One region of the Bradyrhizobium sp. USDA3516 genome, then DNA from elsewhere that is predicted to be linked to it. Evidence: predicted binding sites of a transcription regulator. Region 1 holds the regulator's gene; each other region holds the start of a gene.

Region 1 (4,209 bases):
GTGGCGCACCAGCTTGATCACGCCCTCCAGCGCCTCGGCGCCGGAATTGCAGAAGAACACGAAGTCCGCGAAGCTCTCGTTGCAGAGGCGGCTCGCGAGCTTCTCGCCGTCAGGGCTCTGGAACAGGTTCGACATGTGCCAGAGCTTGGTCGCCTGCTCCTGCAACGCCTTGACGAGCGCGGGATGGGCGTGGCCGAGCGCATTCACCGCCACGCCCGAGGTGAAATCGAGATAGCGCTCGCCATTGGTCGCGATCAGCCAGCAGCCTTCGCCGCGCTCGAAACCGAGGTCGGCCCTGGCGAAAACGGGGAGCAAATGCGGCGCTGCGCTGTTAGTCATGACGTCACTTAAATGTTGCGGACCGTGTGAGACATGCATTGGGCAACGCACCATCGACCGGCCCCGGAAAACGAAACGTGCCGCCTTTTAAGGGCGGCACGTGTCACTATCTTATGCCTGGCAAGACGGGTGTCAATGCCGCCCGGAAAGCCTCGCGAAACACTGATTCCGTAGTCTTGCGGTGCCGATTTTGCGGGTTTTTCACCACGGAACATGTGGAAGCGAGTCGGCGGACTCTTGCGCGGGAGTCACGCCATATTGTAGCGTTTGGGCTGTCAGATACGACATCTCGTGCAGCAGTTCTGATCCCAGAAGTCCTCATGTACCGGCGTAAACGTTCGGGCGTCTTGAGCGCGCCCGGCGAGCCTTAAGGGATTCTGACGGCACGGGTTTTTCAAGGCTAAGCATTCGCTGCGAAGCCCCCAGGATGGCTGGCGCGCAGCGAGGGAAAGGGTGCAATGACGGTTTTGACCTGGTCCGATGATCGCGTCGAGCAGCTGAAGAAGCTCTGGGAGGCCGGACTTTCGGCCAGCCAGATCGCAGCGGAGCTCGGCAATGTGACCCGCAATGCCGTGATCGGCAAGGTGCACCGGCTCGGCCTGTCCGGCCGCGCCAAGAGCCCTTCATCGGCAGCGCCGCGGCCGCGCAAGGCACGGCCCGCACAGCACATGATGCGGGTGACCCGCCCCGTCGCGCGCGGCAACACCGCGCTGGCGCAGGCCTTCGAGGTCGAGTTGGAAGCCGAGCCGGTGACCTACGACAACGTGGTGCCGATGAGCCAGCGGCTGTCGCTGCTGGAATTGAACGAGGCGACCTGCCACTGGCCGGTCGGTGATCCCTCGAGCCCGGATTTCTTCTTCTGCGGCGGCAAGGCGCTCTCAGGCCTGCCCTACTGCGCCCAGCATTCGCGCGTGGCCTATCAGCCCGCAGCGGACCGCCGTCGCGCAGCCCCGAAGCCGGGCACGCGGTGAGTTTGTTGATCTAGCTGATCGCAGCCGTCACACGTTGACGGCTCCACCAACTCGGTGTCATCCCCGCGCACGCGGGGATCATTACCACAGGGCGCAATTGTTGCGCGAGATGGTCACTCCGAGTCTTCGCCAAACGAGGTGCTGTGGTCGATCGCGACGAGCGCTCGCGCTGAGATCCCGGGTTTGCGCTCCGCGCGCCACGGGATGACGGCCGGGATCGTAGCGGTAGTCCGCCAAATCCCCCGGCCTCCAAATCTTACGTCTGCTCAGCCTTCGCGAAGCGATCGTCCAGCGCGTAGCCGGCGCCGCGCACGGTGCGGATCGGGTCCTGCTCGCGGCCGAGATTGAGCAGCTTGCGCAAACGGCCGATATGGACGTCGACGGTGCGCTCGTCGATGTAGATGTCGCGGCCCCAGACGCTGTCGAGCAGCTGCTCACGCGAGAATACGCGGCCGGGATGCTCCAGGAAGAACTCCAGCAGACGATATTCCGTCGGGCCGAGATCGATCGGCCGGCCCGAGCGCGCCACGCGGCGCTTGTCGCGGTCGAGCTCGATGTCGCCATAGGCGAGCACGGTGGCGAGGCGCTCGGGGCTCGCGCGCCTGAGCAGGCCCTTCACACGCGCGAGCAGCTCCGGCACCGAGAACGGCTTGACGATGTAATCATCCGCGCCGGTGGCAAGCCCACGTACCCTCTCGCTCTCCTCGCCGCGCGCGGTGAGCATGATGATCGGCAGCTGCTTGGTCTCGGGGCGGGTCCGAAGCCGCCGGCACAGCTCGATGCCCGACAGGCCCGGCAGCATCCAGTCGAGCACGATCAGATCGGGAATGTGCTCCTTGAGGCGGGTGTCGGCGTCATCGCCGCGCATCACCGTCTCGACGTCATAGCCGTCGCCTTCGAGGTTGTAGCGAAGAAGCTCGGTGAGAGCTTCCTCGTCCTCAACCACCATAATGCGTGCGCCCATGTGGTCGTAGCTCCTTAAGTCGTCAGGTATTCGGCACCGTCGTGGCGAAGGTCGTCATGTCGCCCTTCGGCCGCTTGTCGGTGATCGCCTGGCCCTCGATCATGTAGAACACGGTCTCGGCGATGTTGGTGGCGTGGTCGCCGATCCGCTCGATGTTCTTGGCACAGAACATCAGGTGGATGCAGAACGAGATGTTGCGCGGATCCTCCATCATGTAGGTGAGGAGCTCGCGGAACAGCGAGGTGCAGATGGCGTCGACTTCCTCGTCGCCCTTCCACACCGCCATCGCCGCCGGCAGGTCGTGCGCGGCGTAGGCATCCAGCACGCTCTTGACCTGCTGCTGCACGAGGTCGGTCATGTGCTCCAGGCCGCGGAACAGCTTGAGCGGATGGAAATCCGTCTCCAGCGCCGCGACGCGCTTGCCCATGTTCTTGGCGAGATCGCCGATGCGCTCGAGATCGGTCGCAACGCGCATGGCGCCGACGATCTCGCGCAGGTCGACGGCCATCGGCTGGCGGCGGGCGATGGTGAGCACGGCGCGCTCCTCGATGCGCTTCTGCAGCGCGTCGAGCTCGCCGTCGGTGGTGACGACGCGCTGGCCGAGCGCGACGTCGCGACGGATCAGCGCGTCGACGGAATCGACGATCATGCGCTCGGCGATGCCGCCCATCTCGGCGACCAGGCGGGTGAGCTCCTGAAGGTCGCTGTCGAAGGCCTTTACGGTATGTTCAGAACCCATGTTCCGTCTCCTCAGCCGAACCGGCCGGTGATGTAATCCTGCGTGCGCCGATCGCTCGGCGACGTGAAGATCTTGCTGGTGTCGTCGAACTCGATCAACTCGCCGAGATACATGAAGGCGGTCTTGTCGGAGACGCGCGCCGCCTGCTGCATGTTGTGGGTCACGATCGCGATCGTGTAGTTCTCGGACAGTTCCTGGATCAGCTCCTCGACCTTGGCGGTCGAGATCGGGTCGAGCGCCGAGCAAGGCTCGTCGAACAGGATCACCTCGGGCCGCACCGCGACGGTGCGGGCGATGCAGAGGCGCTGCTGCTGGCCGCCGGAGAGCGACAGGCCGGAGGCATTGAGCTTGTCCTTGACCTCGTTCCACAGCGCGCCGCCGCGCAGCGCCTTCTCGACGCGGCCGTCCATCTCGGACTTGGAGATCTTCTCGTAGAGACGAATGCCGAAGGCGATGTTCTCGTAGATCGTCATCGGGAACGGCGTCGGCTTCTGGAACACCATGCCGACCCGGGCGCGGAGCAGGTTGAGATCGAGCTTGGGGTCGAGGATGTTGGTATGGTCGAGCAACAGCTGACCGTCTGCGCGCTGGCCCGGATAGAGGTCGTACATCCGGTTGAAGATGCGCAGCAGGGTGGACTTGCCGCAGCCGGACGGGCCGATGAACGCCGTGACGCGGTTGGTGCCGAGCGTCAGGTTGATGTTCTTCAGCGCGTGGTGGTCACCGTAGTAGAAGTTGAGGTTGCGCGCCGTGACCTTGGCGGGCGCCTCGGGCAGGGGTTGCGAGCCGGGATGAACGGTCGGTGCGCTGACGGAAACAGACATTTCACTCATTTTGCAGTCCTCTCGGCGCCAAGGATGCGCGCGCCAATATTCAGGGCAAGCACGGTCAGGGTGATCAGCAGCGCGCCGCTCCAGGCGAGTTGCTTCCAGTAGGCGTAGGGGCTCTGCACGAAGTTGTTGATGGTGACCGGCAGGTTGGCCATCGTCTTGTCCAGGCCCAGGCTGAAGAACTGGTTCGACAGCGCGGTGAACAGCAGCGGCGCGGTCTCGCCGGCGACCCGGGCGGTGGCGAGCAGCACGCCGGTGATGAGGCCGGCGCGCGCCGCACGGTACGCGATTCGCCTGATCACCAGCGAGCGCGGCAGACCCAGCGCGCTGGCAGCTTCGCGCAGCGGATTCGGCACCAGCAGCAGC
Region 2 (4,209 bases), on a different contig from region 1:
ACGGGGGCGCATACGGCTCCACGCCAGGCGCCATTGCTGGCGCAAACAAACCTCGCTAGGCCTGTGATCGACCGACCGACACAGGGGAAGCGAAGGTATGAGTTCTGAAGCCGCAACGGGTGCCATGAGCGGACTGCGCGTCATCGATCTCACGCGCGTGCTCGGCGGTCCCTACTGCACCCAGATCCTCGCCGACCACGGCGCCGACGTGATCAAGGTCGAGCCGCCCGCGGGCGACGAGGTGCGCGAATGGGGCCCTCCGTTCCACGAGGAGGACGCGGCCTATTTCGTCGGCATCAACCGCAACAAGCGCTCGATCGGCCTCGACCTCGCCTCCGAGGGCGGGCGCGTCGTGCTGCTCAAGATGCTGGAGACCGCCGACGTCCTGATCGAGAATTTCAAGCCGGGCACGCTGGAGAAATGGGGCATCGGCAACGAAATCCTCAGCAAGAAATTCCCGCGCCTCGTGCATTGCCGGATCTGCGGCTTCGGCGCCGACGGCCCGCGCGGCGGCAACCCCGGCTATGACGCCATCATCCAGGCCATGACCGGCATGATCGCGGCAACCGGCTCGCCCGAGAGCGGGCCGATGCGGATCGGCGTGCCCCTGGTCGACATCACCACCGGACTTTACGCGGCGATCGGCATCCTGATGGCGCTGTCGGAGCGGCAGCGGTCGGGCAAGGGCCAGTTCCTGGAGACGACGCTGTACGAGACCGGCCTTGCGATCATGCATCCGCATACCGCGAATTATTTCATGCATGGCAAGCCGCCTGGTCTCACCGGCAACGAGCATCCGAACCTCGTGCCTTACGCGATCTTCCCGACCAAGACCGACAATATCTTCATCGGCGTCGGCAATGACGGCACCTTCCGCAAGCTGGCCAAGGAGATCGGCAAGCCCGAGCTCGGCACCGATCCGCGCTTTGCCCGCAACAAGGACCGCATCGCCAATCGCGAGGCGCTGCGTGCCGAGCTTGCCGCCGTGTTCAGCCAGCACGAGGCCGAGCCGCTGTGCAACCGCCTGCTCGCGGCCGGCCTGCCCGCTGGCCCCGTGCAGAAGATCGACCAGGCGTTGACCAACCCGCACACGATCGCGCGTGGCGATATTATCGAGAAGGACTGGTACAAGGGCGTGGCCTCGCCGATCCGGCTCGACCGCAGCAAGCCGAGCCTGCGCCGCGTACCGCCGAAATTCAGCCAGCACGCGGCCGAGGTGCTTGGCGAGTTCGGCTACTCCAAGGCCGAGATCGACGCGATGGTCGAAAAAGGCACGGTCTGCGGTCCCGAGCGGAAACGCTAGGGCCTCACCCGCCACATCAAGCAATGCCGCACTGCGGCGCGCGCACGCATGTGCAGCGCGAACGGAGTCGGCTGACCGCTCCGTCTTGGCCTATTTGACGACTTCCCATTCGGCCGCGCTTGCTGCTTTCGTTTCTCCCGCTTACACAGTCATGTGAACGTCATATGGCGCTGCTAGCGCAAGCGCTTCTTAGTGACGGGCAAGGGAGGTTTTCTTGATGGCTCTTCGACATTTTGGCGCGGCGGCGGCCGTCGCACTCACAATTGGTCTCGGCGCCTCGCCGGCATTTGCCGTGACTGAAATCCAGTGGTGGCACGCGATGACCGGCGCCAACAACGACGTCATCGTCAGGCTCGCCAACGACTTCAATGCCACGCAGAGCGACTACAAGGTGATTCCGACCTACAAGGGCAACTATGCCGACACGATGAACGCCGGCATCGCCGCGTTCCGCGCCGGCAACGCGCCGCACATCATGCAGGTGTTCGAGGTCGGCACCGCCACCATGATGGCCGCGACCGGCGCCGTGAAGCCGGTCTACAAGCTGATGGCCGAGACCGGCGAGAAGTTCGATCCCAAGGCCTATCTGCCCGCGATCACCGGCTACTACTCGACCTCGAAGGGCGAGATGCTGTCCTTCCCCTTCAACTCGTCCTCGACGGTGATGTGGGTCAACCTCGACGCGCTGAAGAAGGCGAACGTCGAGATCCCGAAGACCTGGCCCGAAGTGTTCGACGCCGCCAAGAAGCTGAAGGCGGCCGGGCATGCCACCTGCGGCTTCTCCAATTCCTGGGTCACCTGGGTCAATCTCGAGCAGCTGTCCGCCTGGCACAACGTGCCGCTGTCGACCAAGGCCAACGGCCTCGACGGCTTCGACACCGTGCTCTCCTTCAACGGGCCGCTCCAGGTCAAGCATCTCGAAAACCTGGTCGAGCTCCAGAAAGACAAGACCTACGACTATGCCGGCCGCACCAACACCGGCGAAGGCCGCTTCACGTCAGGCGAATGCCCGCTCTACCTGACCTCGTCGGCGTTCTTCGGCAACGTCAAGGCGCAGGCCAAGTTCGCCTTCACCGCGGTGCCGATGCCCTACTACCCGGACGCCAAGGGCGCGCCGCAGAACTCGATCATCGGCGGTGCCTCGCTGTGGGTGATGGGCGGCAAGTCGGCCGACGAGTACAAGGGCATCGCCAAGTTCTTCGGCTTCCTCTCGGACACCGATCGCCAGGTCTACATCCACAAGGCCTCGGGTTATCTGCCGATCACCAAGGCGGCCTATGACAGGGCCAAGGCGGATGGCTTCTACAAGGACCAGCCGTATCTGGAGACTCCGCTGCTCGAGCTGACCAACAAGGAGCCGACCGAGAATTCGCGCGGTCTGCGCCTCGGCAACATGGTGCAGCTCCGCGACGTCTGGGCGGAAGAGATCGAGCAGGCGCTGGCCGGCAAGAAGACGGCCAAGCAGGCGCTGGACGCGGCCGTCGAGCGCGGCAACACCATGCTGCGCCAGTTCGAAAAGACCGCCGTGAAGTAAGGCGACAAGCGGCAGGCCGGTCAGCCGGCCTGCCGCCCTCGGGGCATCATGCAGAAGCAAGCCATTTTCCAATCGAAGCTATTGCCCTATGCGCTGGTTGCGCCGCAGCTCGCGATCGTCCTGATTTTCTTCTACTGGCCGGCCTTGCAGGCGGTGATCCAGTCCTTCCTGCTCCAGGACGCCTTCGGCCTGTCGACCAGCTTCGTCTGGTTCGAGAATTATCTCGAGCTGTTCAAGGAGCGCGCCTATTTCGAGGCGATCCTGCGCACCTTCTTCTTCTCGTTCGCGATCGCGGTGTCGTCGCTGTCGTTCGCGCTGCTGCTGGCCGTGATGGCGGACAAGCCGCTGCGCGGCTCGATGCTCTACCGGACGCTGCTGATCTGGCCCTACGCGGTGGCGCCGCCGGTCGTCGGCGTGCTCTGGATCTTCATGCTGCATCCCTCGCTCGGTGTGCTCTCGCGCTACCTGCGCGCCGCCGGCGTCGACTGGAATCCGCTGCTCGACGGCGACCAGGCCGCCGCGCTGATCATCCTCGCCGCCGCGTGGAAGCAGATTTCCTACAACTTCCTGTTCTTCCTCGCCGGCCTGCAGAGCATCCCCAAGAGCGTGCTCGAGGCCGCCGCGATCGACGGCGCGCGGCCGATGCGCAGGTTCTGGACGGTGACCTTCCCGCTGCTGTCGCCGACCATCTTCTTCCTGCTGGTCGTCAACATCGTCTACGCCTTCTTCGACACGTTCGGCATCATCGACACCATGACCCGGGGCGGCCCCGGCAAATCGACGGAGACGCTGGTCTACAAGGTCTATACCGACGGCCTGCTCGGCGGAAACCTCGGCAGCTCCGCGGCGCAATCGGTGATCCTGATGATCATGGTCATCGTGCTGACGGGAATCCAGTTCCGCTTCGTCGAACGGAAGGTGACCTACTGATGGTGGAGGAAGAGGGCTTTCGGCGCTACATCGCCCACATCATCCTGTGGATCGGAATCGCGATCGTCGCCTTCCCGGTCTACATCGCGATCATCGCCTCGACCCAGGACAACGCGGTGATCGCGAACGGACAGATGTCCCTGCTGCCGGGCGGCCAGTTTCTGCAAACCTACTACCAGACCATCTTCGTCGGCACGAGCGGCTCGACCCGCGAGCCGGTCGGCAACATGATGTTGAACTCGCTGGTGATGGCGCTCTTGATCGCGGTGGGCAAGATCACGGTCTCGATCATCTCGGCCTATGCGATCGTCTATTTCCGCTTTCCGTTCCGGATGGCGATCTTCTGGATCATCTTCATCACCTTGATGCTGCCGGTCGAGGTGCGCATCTATCCGACCTACAAGATCGTCGCTGATCTGCACATGCTCGACAGCTATGCCGG
Region 3 (4,209 bases), on a different contig from region 1:
CGCAACTTCGAGGGCCGCGTCTCGCCGGACGTGCAGGCGAACTATCTGGCCTCGCCGCCGCTGGTGGTCGCCTACGCGCTCGCGGGCAGCGTCACCAAGAACCTCGCCACCGAGCCGCTCGGCGAGGGCAAGGACGGCAAGCCGGTGTATCTGAAGGACATCTGGCCGACGACCAAGGAGATCAACGCCTTCATGAAGAAGTTCGTGACCGCGTCGATCTTCAAGAAGAAATATGCCGACGTGTTCAAGGGCGACACCAACTGGCGCAAGATCAAGACGGTCGAGAGCGAGACCTATCGCTGGAACATGTCTTCGACCTATGTGCAGAACCCGCCCTATTTCGAAGGCATGAAGAAGGAGCCGGAGCCGGTCACCGACATCGTCGAGGCGCGCATCCTCGCCATGTTCGGCGACAAGATCACCACCGACCACATCTCGCCGGCCGGCTCGATCAAGCTCACCTCGCCCGCCGGCAAATATCTCAGCGAGCACCAGGTGCGCCCCGCAGACTTCAATCAGTACGGCACGCGCCGCGGCAACCATGAAGTGATGATGCGCGGCACCTTCGCCAACATTCGCATCAAGAACTTCATGCTGAAGGGCGCGGACGGAAACATCCCCGAGGGCGGCCTGACCAAGCACTGGCCCGACGGCGAGCAGATGTCGATCTACGACGCCGCGATGAAGTACCAGGAAGAGAAGGTGCCGCTGGTGGTGTTCGCCGGTGCCGAGTACGGCAACGGCTCCTCGCGCGATTGGGCCGCCAAGGGCACGCGCCTGCTCGGCGTGCGCGCCGTGATCTGCCAGAGCTTCGAGCGCATCCACCGCTCCAACCTGGTCGGCATGGGCGTGCTGCCGCTGACCTTCGAGGAAGGCACCTCCTGGCAGTCGCTGGGGCTGAAGGGCGACGAGAAGGTGACCATCCGCGGCCTCGTCGGCGACCTCAAGCCGCGCCAGAAGCTGACCGCGGAGATCGTCTCCGGCGACGGTTCGCTGCAGCGCGTTTCGCTGCTCTGCCGCATCGATACGCTGGACGAGCTCGACTACTACCGCAACGGCGGCATCCTGCACTACGTGCTGCGCAAGCTCGCGGCGTAAACGCGGATTTGTGAATGATGGCTCACTGCGAAGTGAGTAGAAGCCTTAACGAAGGCGGCCTATCAAAGGCCGCCTTCGCGCGTTTGCGGTACGCTTCAGATGGGCCCGCCCGGCGGAAAACCTCCCTTTGGACGGTGGCCCGGATGGATGAATGTACCGCGCCCCGTAAGACTACGGTGACCATCCGGCGATAAGATTCCCCTCGATAGCAACGGTGTGCGGCGTTCGACATGACGACAATGACGGCTTCCCCTCTGATTCCACGTTGGTCCGGTGCCCTCTGGTCGGGAGCTCTCGGCATATGTGCGATCATCGCCGTCATTCGTCCTGCCGAGGCTGAACCCCGCGCCGTTGTCGAATTGTTCACCTCGCAGGGCTGCTCCTCCTGCCCGCCCGCCGACCAGATCATCGGCGATCTCTCCAAGGATCCCTCCGTCATCGCGCTGAGCATGCCGATCGATTATTGGGACTATCTCGGCTGGAAGGACACGCTGGCGGATTCGCGCTTCTCTGCACGGCAGCGTGCCTATTCGCGCATGCGTGGCGACCGCGAGGTCTACACGCCGCAGGTCGTGGTCAACGGCTCCAAACACGTCGTCGGCAGCGACCGTGCCGGCATCGAGCGCGCTATTGGCGCGGCCGACAAGGGTGCCGGCGTGATGAGCGTGCCGGTGACGATGTCGCTCTCGGGCAAGCAGATCAACGTGTCGGTGGCCGCAAGCAAGGAGCCCACGGTCTCGCGCGGCGAGGTCTGGATCTGCTCGATCGCGAAGTCGGTGCCGATCGCGATCACCCGCGGCGAGAACAAGGGACAGCAGGTCACCTATCACAACGTGGTGCGCAGCCTGCTCAAGGTCGGCGACTGGACCGGCCGTCCGGAGAGCTGGACGGTGCCGATCGAGAACCTCACGCGCGACGGCGTCGACGGCGCGGTGGTCTATGTCCAGGACGGCAGCCGGGAGAAACCGGGCCCGATGCTGGGTGCGGCGTACACGTCGCTGCACTGAAGCAAGCAGAACGTATCAGCGATTGATGCTCGTCATTCCGGGGCGCGCCTCTTGGCGCGAACTATGGTGCGCAATTGCGCACCTGAGAATCCATGGCTTAGCTTGTAAAATGGATGGATGGATTCCGGGCTCGCGCTTCGCGCGCCCCGGAATGACAGCGCGCCGGAAACATCGTGGCACAAACAAAAAAGGACCAACTTGCGTTGGCCCTCCTTGTCGTGCGTACAGACCCGATCCTGTTCGACCCCGGGGGGCTGGGGGCTGAGGAATCCGGAACCGAAAGGACCGGGTCAACGCACGTCAGTCTTTTCGCAGCGCAGGGCGGCAGGCGGTTGGCGGAAAAGCGGCGATACTATGATTCCTGCTAACGATCCCGTGACGGTTTGCCGCGACGGAGTTCCACCCCTGCGTGTGCCTCGATGCGCTTTCGATTCGATGGGTCGAGCCCCCTTGCGATGCGGAACGGTTGGCGCAATCATGCAATTGTCATGAACGCGGTTCCGGGGACGGTCTTTGCGGACGCGGGTCATAGCCGTGCGATGAGGAGGCGCTTCCCATGAGTCTGACGTCGGAGGATGCCGACCCGAGCGAGCAGCGCGCGGCGGCGCGTCCCGCCGCGGCGCATGCGCAGCCGAACCGGGTGACGTTCGACCGGCTCGAGCTGCACCGGATTCTCAATCTCTACGGCCGGATGGTCGCCGACGGCGAGTGGCGCGACTATGCCATCGACTTCCTGAAGGACCGCGCCGTGTTCTCGGTCTATCGCCGCGCCTCGGAAGTGCCGATCTATCGCATCGAGAAGGACCCGCGCCTCGCGCGCAAGCAGGGCATGTACAGCGTGATCTCGGCGACCGGCCTGATCCTGCGCCGCGGCCACGAGCTCGAGCGGGTGCTGCTGGTGATCGATCGGAAATTGGCGGTGGTGTAGCGACACGAGCGGTGCCGTAGGGTGGGCAAAGCGAAGCGTGCCCACCACCAGAGATCGGAAACAGATCGTGGGCACGGCGCGTTGCGCCTTCGCCCACCCTACGAGACTGACTATTTCCCCGGCACCGTTCTCGCGCCCTCGCCGAGGTCGCGCTGCATCATCACCGTGTCCAGCCAGCGGCCGAATTTCAGCCCGACACTGGGATGCGTGCCGATCATCTTGAAGCCGCACCTTGTGTGCACGCCGATCGATCCGGCATTGGCGGAATCGCCGATGACAGCGATCATCTGGCGAAAGCCGCGCGCCTCGCATTCGGCGATCAGCCGTTCCAGCAGCTTCGAGCCGACGCCGCGGCGGTGGAAGGAGGGATCGAGATAGATCGAGTTCTCCACCGTGAAGCGATAGGCCGGCCGCGGCCGGTAGGCGCCGGCATAGGCATAGCCGGCCACGCGCCCGTCCAGCATGGCGATGAAATAGGGGTAGCCGCCGTCGATCAGCGCGCGATAGCGGCGCGTCATCTCGGTGAGGTCGGGCGGCTCCAGCTCGAACGTCGCCGTGCCCTCGCGGACGGCCTGCTGGTAGATGGCGGTGATGGCGGGGAGGTCGGCCTCGGTGGTGGGCCTGATATCGGGTGCAGACATGGCGGGGAAGATTAGAGGCTTCGCGAGGCCGCTGGAAGGGGGACTCGGCGCATCCCACATCCTCCGTCCTAGCGAGGAGCCCTTGCGACGAAGCAATCCAGAAATGCATCCGCGGAGGGACTCTGGATTGCTTCGCTGCGCTCGCAATGACGGTTTGCGGCCGTCACCGCGTCCCAAACAAAAACCCCGGCCTCTCGGCCGGGGTTCGTGTCCGTTCTCTCGTCTCAGAGCTTACTCGCGCTGGCCGAGGAGCTGCAGCAGCAGCGTGAACAGGTTGATGAAGTTCAGGTACAGCGACAATGCACCGGTGATGGCCGAACGCTCTGCGATGTCACCGCCGGCCGAGGCATAGCCGTAGATGTAGTCGTTCTTCAGCCGCTGGGTGTCCCAGGCGGTGAGGCCCGAGAACACCAGCACGCCGACCACCGACACGATGAACTGCAGCATCGAAGAGGCCAGGAACAGGTTCACCAGGCTGGCAAGAACGATGCCGATCAGGCCCATGAACAGGAACGAGCCCATCCCGGTCAGGTCA
Region 4 (4,209 bases), on a different contig from region 1:
CCGTATGACGCTGCAACGCAAAAATCCCCCAAAAAGACCTCATGATCCGCCTCGACAACGTCAGCAAGCAAGCCGGCCATCAGATCCTGTTCATCGAAGCCTCCGCGGCCCTCAACAAGGGCGAGAAGATCGGGCTCGTCGGCCCGAACGGCGCCGGCAAGTCCACCCTGTTCCGGATGATTGCCGGCGAGGAACTACCTGACGAGGGCCAGATCTCGACCGACCGCGGCATCACCATCGGCTATTTCAACCAGGATGTCGGCGAGATGAGTGGCCGCAGCGCGGTCGCCGAGGTGATGGATGGGGCAGGGCCCGTCAGCGAGGTAGCGGCCGAGCTGCGCGAGCTCGAAGCCGCGATGGCCGATCCTGACAAGGCCGACCAGATGGAGGAGATCATCGCCCGCTACGGCGAGGTGCAGCACCGGTTCGAGGAGCTCGACGGCTATGCGCTCGACGGCCGTGCGCGCGAAGCGCTGGCGGGGCTCGGATTCAGCCAGGAGATGATGGACGGGGACGTCGGCAAGCTCTCCGGCGGCTGGAAGATGCGCGTGGCGCTGGCGCGCATTCTCCTGATGCGCCCCGACGTCATGCTGCTCGACGAGCCGAGCAACCATCTCGACCTTGAAAGCCTGATCTGGCTCGAGAAGTTTCTGCACGACTACGAAGGTACGCTCTTGATGACCTCGCACGACCGCGAGTTCATCAACCGCGTGATCTCCAAGGTGATCGAGATCGATAGCGGCTCGCTCACCACCTACACCGGCGACTACGAATTCTACGAGCAGCAGCGGGCGCAGAACGAAAAGCAGCAACAGGCGCAGTTCGAGCGTCAGCAGGCGATGCTCGCCAAGGAGATCAAGTTCATCGAGCGCTTCAAGGCGCGCGCCTCGCACGCTGCCCAGGTGCAGAGCCGGGTCAAGAAGCTCGACAAGATCGAGCGGGTCGAGCCGCCGCGGCGCCGCCAGAGCGTCGCGTTCGACTTCCAGCCGGCGCCGCGCTCGGGCGAGGACGTCGTGGCGCTCAAGAACGTGCACAAGGGCTATGGCTCAAAGCGCATCTATGACGGGCTCGACTTCATGATCCGCCGTCGGGAGCGCTGGTGCGTGATGGGCGTCAACGGCGCCGGCAAGTCGACGCTGCTCAAGCTGGTCGCGGGTGCGAGCGAGCCCGATGAGGGTACCGTGGCGCTCGGGGGCAGCGTCAAGATGGGCTATTTCGCCCAGCACGCGATGGATCTGCTCGACGGCGAGCGCACCGTGTTCCAGTCGCTGGAGGACGCGTTTCCGACCGCGGGGCAGGGCTCCTTGCGCGCGCTCGCCGGTTGCTTCGGCTTCTCCGGCGACGATGTCGAGAAGCGCTGCCGCGTGCTCTCGGGCGGCGAGAAGGCGCGCCTCGTGATGGCCAAGATGCTGTTCGATCCACCCAACTTTCTGGTGCTGGACGAGCCCACCAACCATCTCGACCTCGCCACCAAGGAGATGCTGATCAACGCACTGTCGGATTTCGAAGGCACCATGCTGTTCGTCTCGCATGACCGCCACTTCCTGGCGACGCTGTCGAACCGCGTGCTGGAGCTGACGCCCGAAGGCATCCACCAATATGGCGGCGGCTACACCGAATATGTCGCGCGTACCGGACAGGAGGCGCCGGGGCTGCGGAGCTAATCTCTGCTGTTGCCGGTGAGCCTGGCGATCGCCTCGATCTCGTTGGTCCAGATGCCGCCGGAATAGCTTTGCGGCAGCCGCGCAAGCAATTCCGGCGTATCGATGCCGGTGGAGAACTCGCCGCCGCTGTAGGGGCCGAGCGCGAACACAGCGCTGTTGACGGCGTTCATGCGCGCGAGAAAGCGATCGGGCCAGCCCCATAGCCAGGGGGCGACGTTGATTGGCACCAGCACCATCGCGTTGCGGCAGGCCGCCGGGACGAGGCCGGTCCAGCCGTATCCGATATAGCGTGCCAGGCAGCTCTTGATAGACTTCCGCGAGATCGTGCGGACATCCGGGGCGAGGCGACGGATCACGTCGATGGGCTCGTCGCCGCCATAGACCATGATGGTGCGGCGCCGCCCGGCCGGCAACGTGGTCAGCACGCCGGCAAGTTTCTCGCCTTCGTCCGGGTCCCGGCTCTTCACGTTGATGAGCAGCTGCTTGTCGGGGAAGGCGGCGAACACCTCCGACAAGGTCGGCATCATGCCGACGCCCTTGCCGCGGAACGGGAAGGTCTTGCCGCCGTCGGCGGTGTAGCCGTAGCCGATATCGAGCGTCTTCAGCTTCGCCATGCTCTGCGCCCGGGTGACGCCGAGGCCGTCGGTCCGGCACTCGAGCGTCCAGTCGTGGAAGACGGCGAACTCGCCGTCATTGGTCGGGTGCACGTCGAGCTCGACGACGTCGGCACCGGCCGCGAAGCTCGCGCGCATCGAGCGCAGCGTGTTTTCGAGGTAGTCGTGCGCCGGCGGCAGCATCCGCGTCGCGGTGCAGGTGTCGTTCTCCAGGTCCCGCTCGTCGAATCGCTGCGCCATGCCGCGATGGGCGAGCAGCACCGGCTTGCCATCCGGATGCGGCGCCATAAGGCTGGTGTTGTTGATGTAGATGCCAGCTGCGACGGCAACCATGATTGCCGCAGTTATTCTCGATTTCCTGCCCACCGGACATTCCTCATTCCACCGTCATTTTCTCCGCTATTTGAGGTTGATTTGCGGCACGCCCGCCGAAGCTCTTTGCGTTCGGCGCCTTGTATGCGCTGAGCCCGTTCGCTACGCTTTCACAGAAAAGGGAGCGAATACCCATGAAGAAAATCCGGATCGGCGACATCACCATCGATGCGGTGATCGAGCGGGAGGGGCCGTGGCGCCGGCCGCAGGATTTCTTCCCGGCCTATGACGAAGATGTGTTCAAGCGCCATTTACCGACGATGGAGCCGGAGGTGTTCGACGCCGCGCGCGGCATGATGGTGATCACCTATCAGACGTTTGTGGTGCGCACGCCGCGCTACACCATCCTGGTCGACACCTGTACCGGTGAGGACAAGGGCCATCCGCCGCCGTTCGATTTTCCCGGTAAGGCGCGCTGGCGCAACGAATTGTTCGCGCTCGGCATCGGCTTCGAGCAGATCGATTACGTGTTCTGCACGCATCTACACATCGACCATACCGGCTGGAACACGACCTTGCGCGACGGCCGCTGGGTGCCGACGTTTCCGAACGCGAAATATGTCTTCCATAAGGGCGAGTATGCGGCCTGGGAGGCCGAGCATGCCAAGGGCAACAATCCGCCCGGCACCGTCTTCCGCGACAATTGCCTGCCGATCGTCGAGGCCGGGCAGGCGCTGCTGGTCGACGACGACTACGCGCTCGACGATACCGTGACGCTGACCCCGACCCCGGGGCATTCGCCTTGTCATTGCTGCGTGAATATCTTTTCGAAGGGCCAGCGCGCCGTGGTCGCGGGCGACCTCATGCACCACCAGATTCAGTGTCGCGAGCCGGACTGGTCGGCGAAGCCGGATTGGGATGCGAAGCAGTCGGCGATGTCGCGACTAAAGTTCTTCGCCTCTGTTGCCGACACGGACACGCTGATCCTGCCGATCCATTTTCCGGCGCCGACGGCCGGGCTGATCAAGCCGTTCGGCGCCGCTTTCGATTACCGTTTCAAGCGCGAGTAGCCTCTAATAGGCGTAGAACATCCGCTGAATGTCCTTGGTGTCGGTCGTCTTGGTCAACGCCAGCATCAGCAAGATGCGCGCCTTCTGGGGATTGAGCGTATCCGAGACGACGAAGTCGTGCTCATCGTCCTTGGCCTCGCCATTGCGCGCGACGATACCGTTGCCGACACGGCTGCTGCGAACGATCACCACGCCCTTCTTGCGGGCTTCATCGAGCGCCGGCTCGACTGCGGGCCGCGCCAGGCTGCCGTCACCCACGCCGGCATGCACGACCCCCTTGGCGCCGGCGGCGACAAAGGCGTCGATCGCGACCCGGTTCATGTTGGCGTAGCCGTAGACGATATCGACCTGCGGCAGGACATCGAGGTTGGACACGTCAAATTCGGAATCTGCCGTGTGCCGTCGGGTTGATTGCCGATAGAAATACGGCTTGTTGCCCTGCATGTAGCCGAGAAAGCCGAGTTCAGGCGTGCGAAAGGTGTCCGCCGTGGACGTGTTGTTCTTGGTGACGTCGCGCGAGGCATTGATCTGATCGTTGAGGGCGACGAG

What was found. Region 1 encodes PhoB, which activates phosphate uptake and scavenging genes when phosphate is short. Its sites were predicted from a motif close to TGTCATNNANCTGTCAT; they were not measured.
Region 2: the regulator PhoB is predicted to act here: its motif matches at 1,451-1,467, upstream of ugpB (sn-glycerol-3-phosphate ABC transporter substrate-binding protein UgpB).
Region 3: the regulator PhoB is predicted to act here: its motif matches at 2,579-2,595, upstream of AC24YW_RS22090 (DUF2794 domain-containing protein).
Region 4: the regulator PhoB is predicted to act here: its motif matches at 2,653-2,669, upstream of AC24YW_RS01340 (glycerophosphodiester phosphodiesterase family protein).

What each region holds. Positions count from the first base shown of each region.
Region 1 is NZ_JBYGYN010000002.1:859,130-863,338, forward strand. Features, by position in the region: gene AC24YW_RS09925 (acetylornithine transaminase) at 1-339, opposite strand, end outside; gene AC24YW_RS09930 (GcrA family cell cycle regulator) at 798-1,310, shown strand; gene phoB (phosphate regulon transcriptional regulator PhoB) at 1,567-2,274, opposite strand; gene phoU (phosphate signaling complex protein PhoU) at 2,297-3,013, opposite strand; gene pstB (phosphate ABC transporter ATP-binding protein PstB) at 3,025-3,846, opposite strand; gene pstA (phosphate ABC transporter permease PstA) at 3,843-4,209, opposite strand, start outside.
Region 2 is NZ_JBYGYN010000007.1:182,063-186,271, forward strand. Features, by position in the region: gene AC24YW_RS22615 (CaiB/BaiF CoA transferase family protein) at 98-1,303, shown strand; gene ugpB (sn-glycerol-3-phosphate ABC transporter substrate-binding protein UgpB) at 1,521-2,837, shown strand; gene ugpA (sn-glycerol-3-phosphate ABC transporter permease UgpA) at 2,886-3,767, shown strand; gene ugpE (sn-glycerol-3-phosphate ABC transporter permease UgpE) at 3,767-4,209, shown strand, end outside.
Region 3 is NZ_JBYGYN010000007.1:73,028-77,236, reverse strand. Features, by position in the region: gene acnA (aconitate hydratase AcnA) at 1-1,098, shown strand, start outside; gene AC24YW_RS22095 (DUF1223 domain-containing protein) at 1,329-2,105, shown strand; gene AC24YW_RS22090 (DUF2794 domain-containing protein) at 2,662-3,033, shown strand; gene AC24YW_RS22085 (N-acetyltransferase family protein) at 3,144-3,674, opposite strand; gene AC24YW_RS22080 (Bax inhibitor-1/YccA family protein) at 3,906-4,209, opposite strand, start outside.
Region 4 is NZ_JBYGYN010000001.1:240,689-244,897, reverse strand. Features, by position in the region: gene AC24YW_RS01345 (ABC-F family ATP-binding cassette domain-containing protein) at 42-1,664, shown strand; gene AC24YW_RS01340 (glycerophosphodiester phosphodiesterase family protein) at 1,661-2,611, opposite strand; gene AC24YW_RS01335 (MBL fold metallo-hydrolase) at 2,785-3,660, shown strand; gene AC24YW_RS01330 (type II asparaginase) at 3,664-4,209, opposite strand, start outside.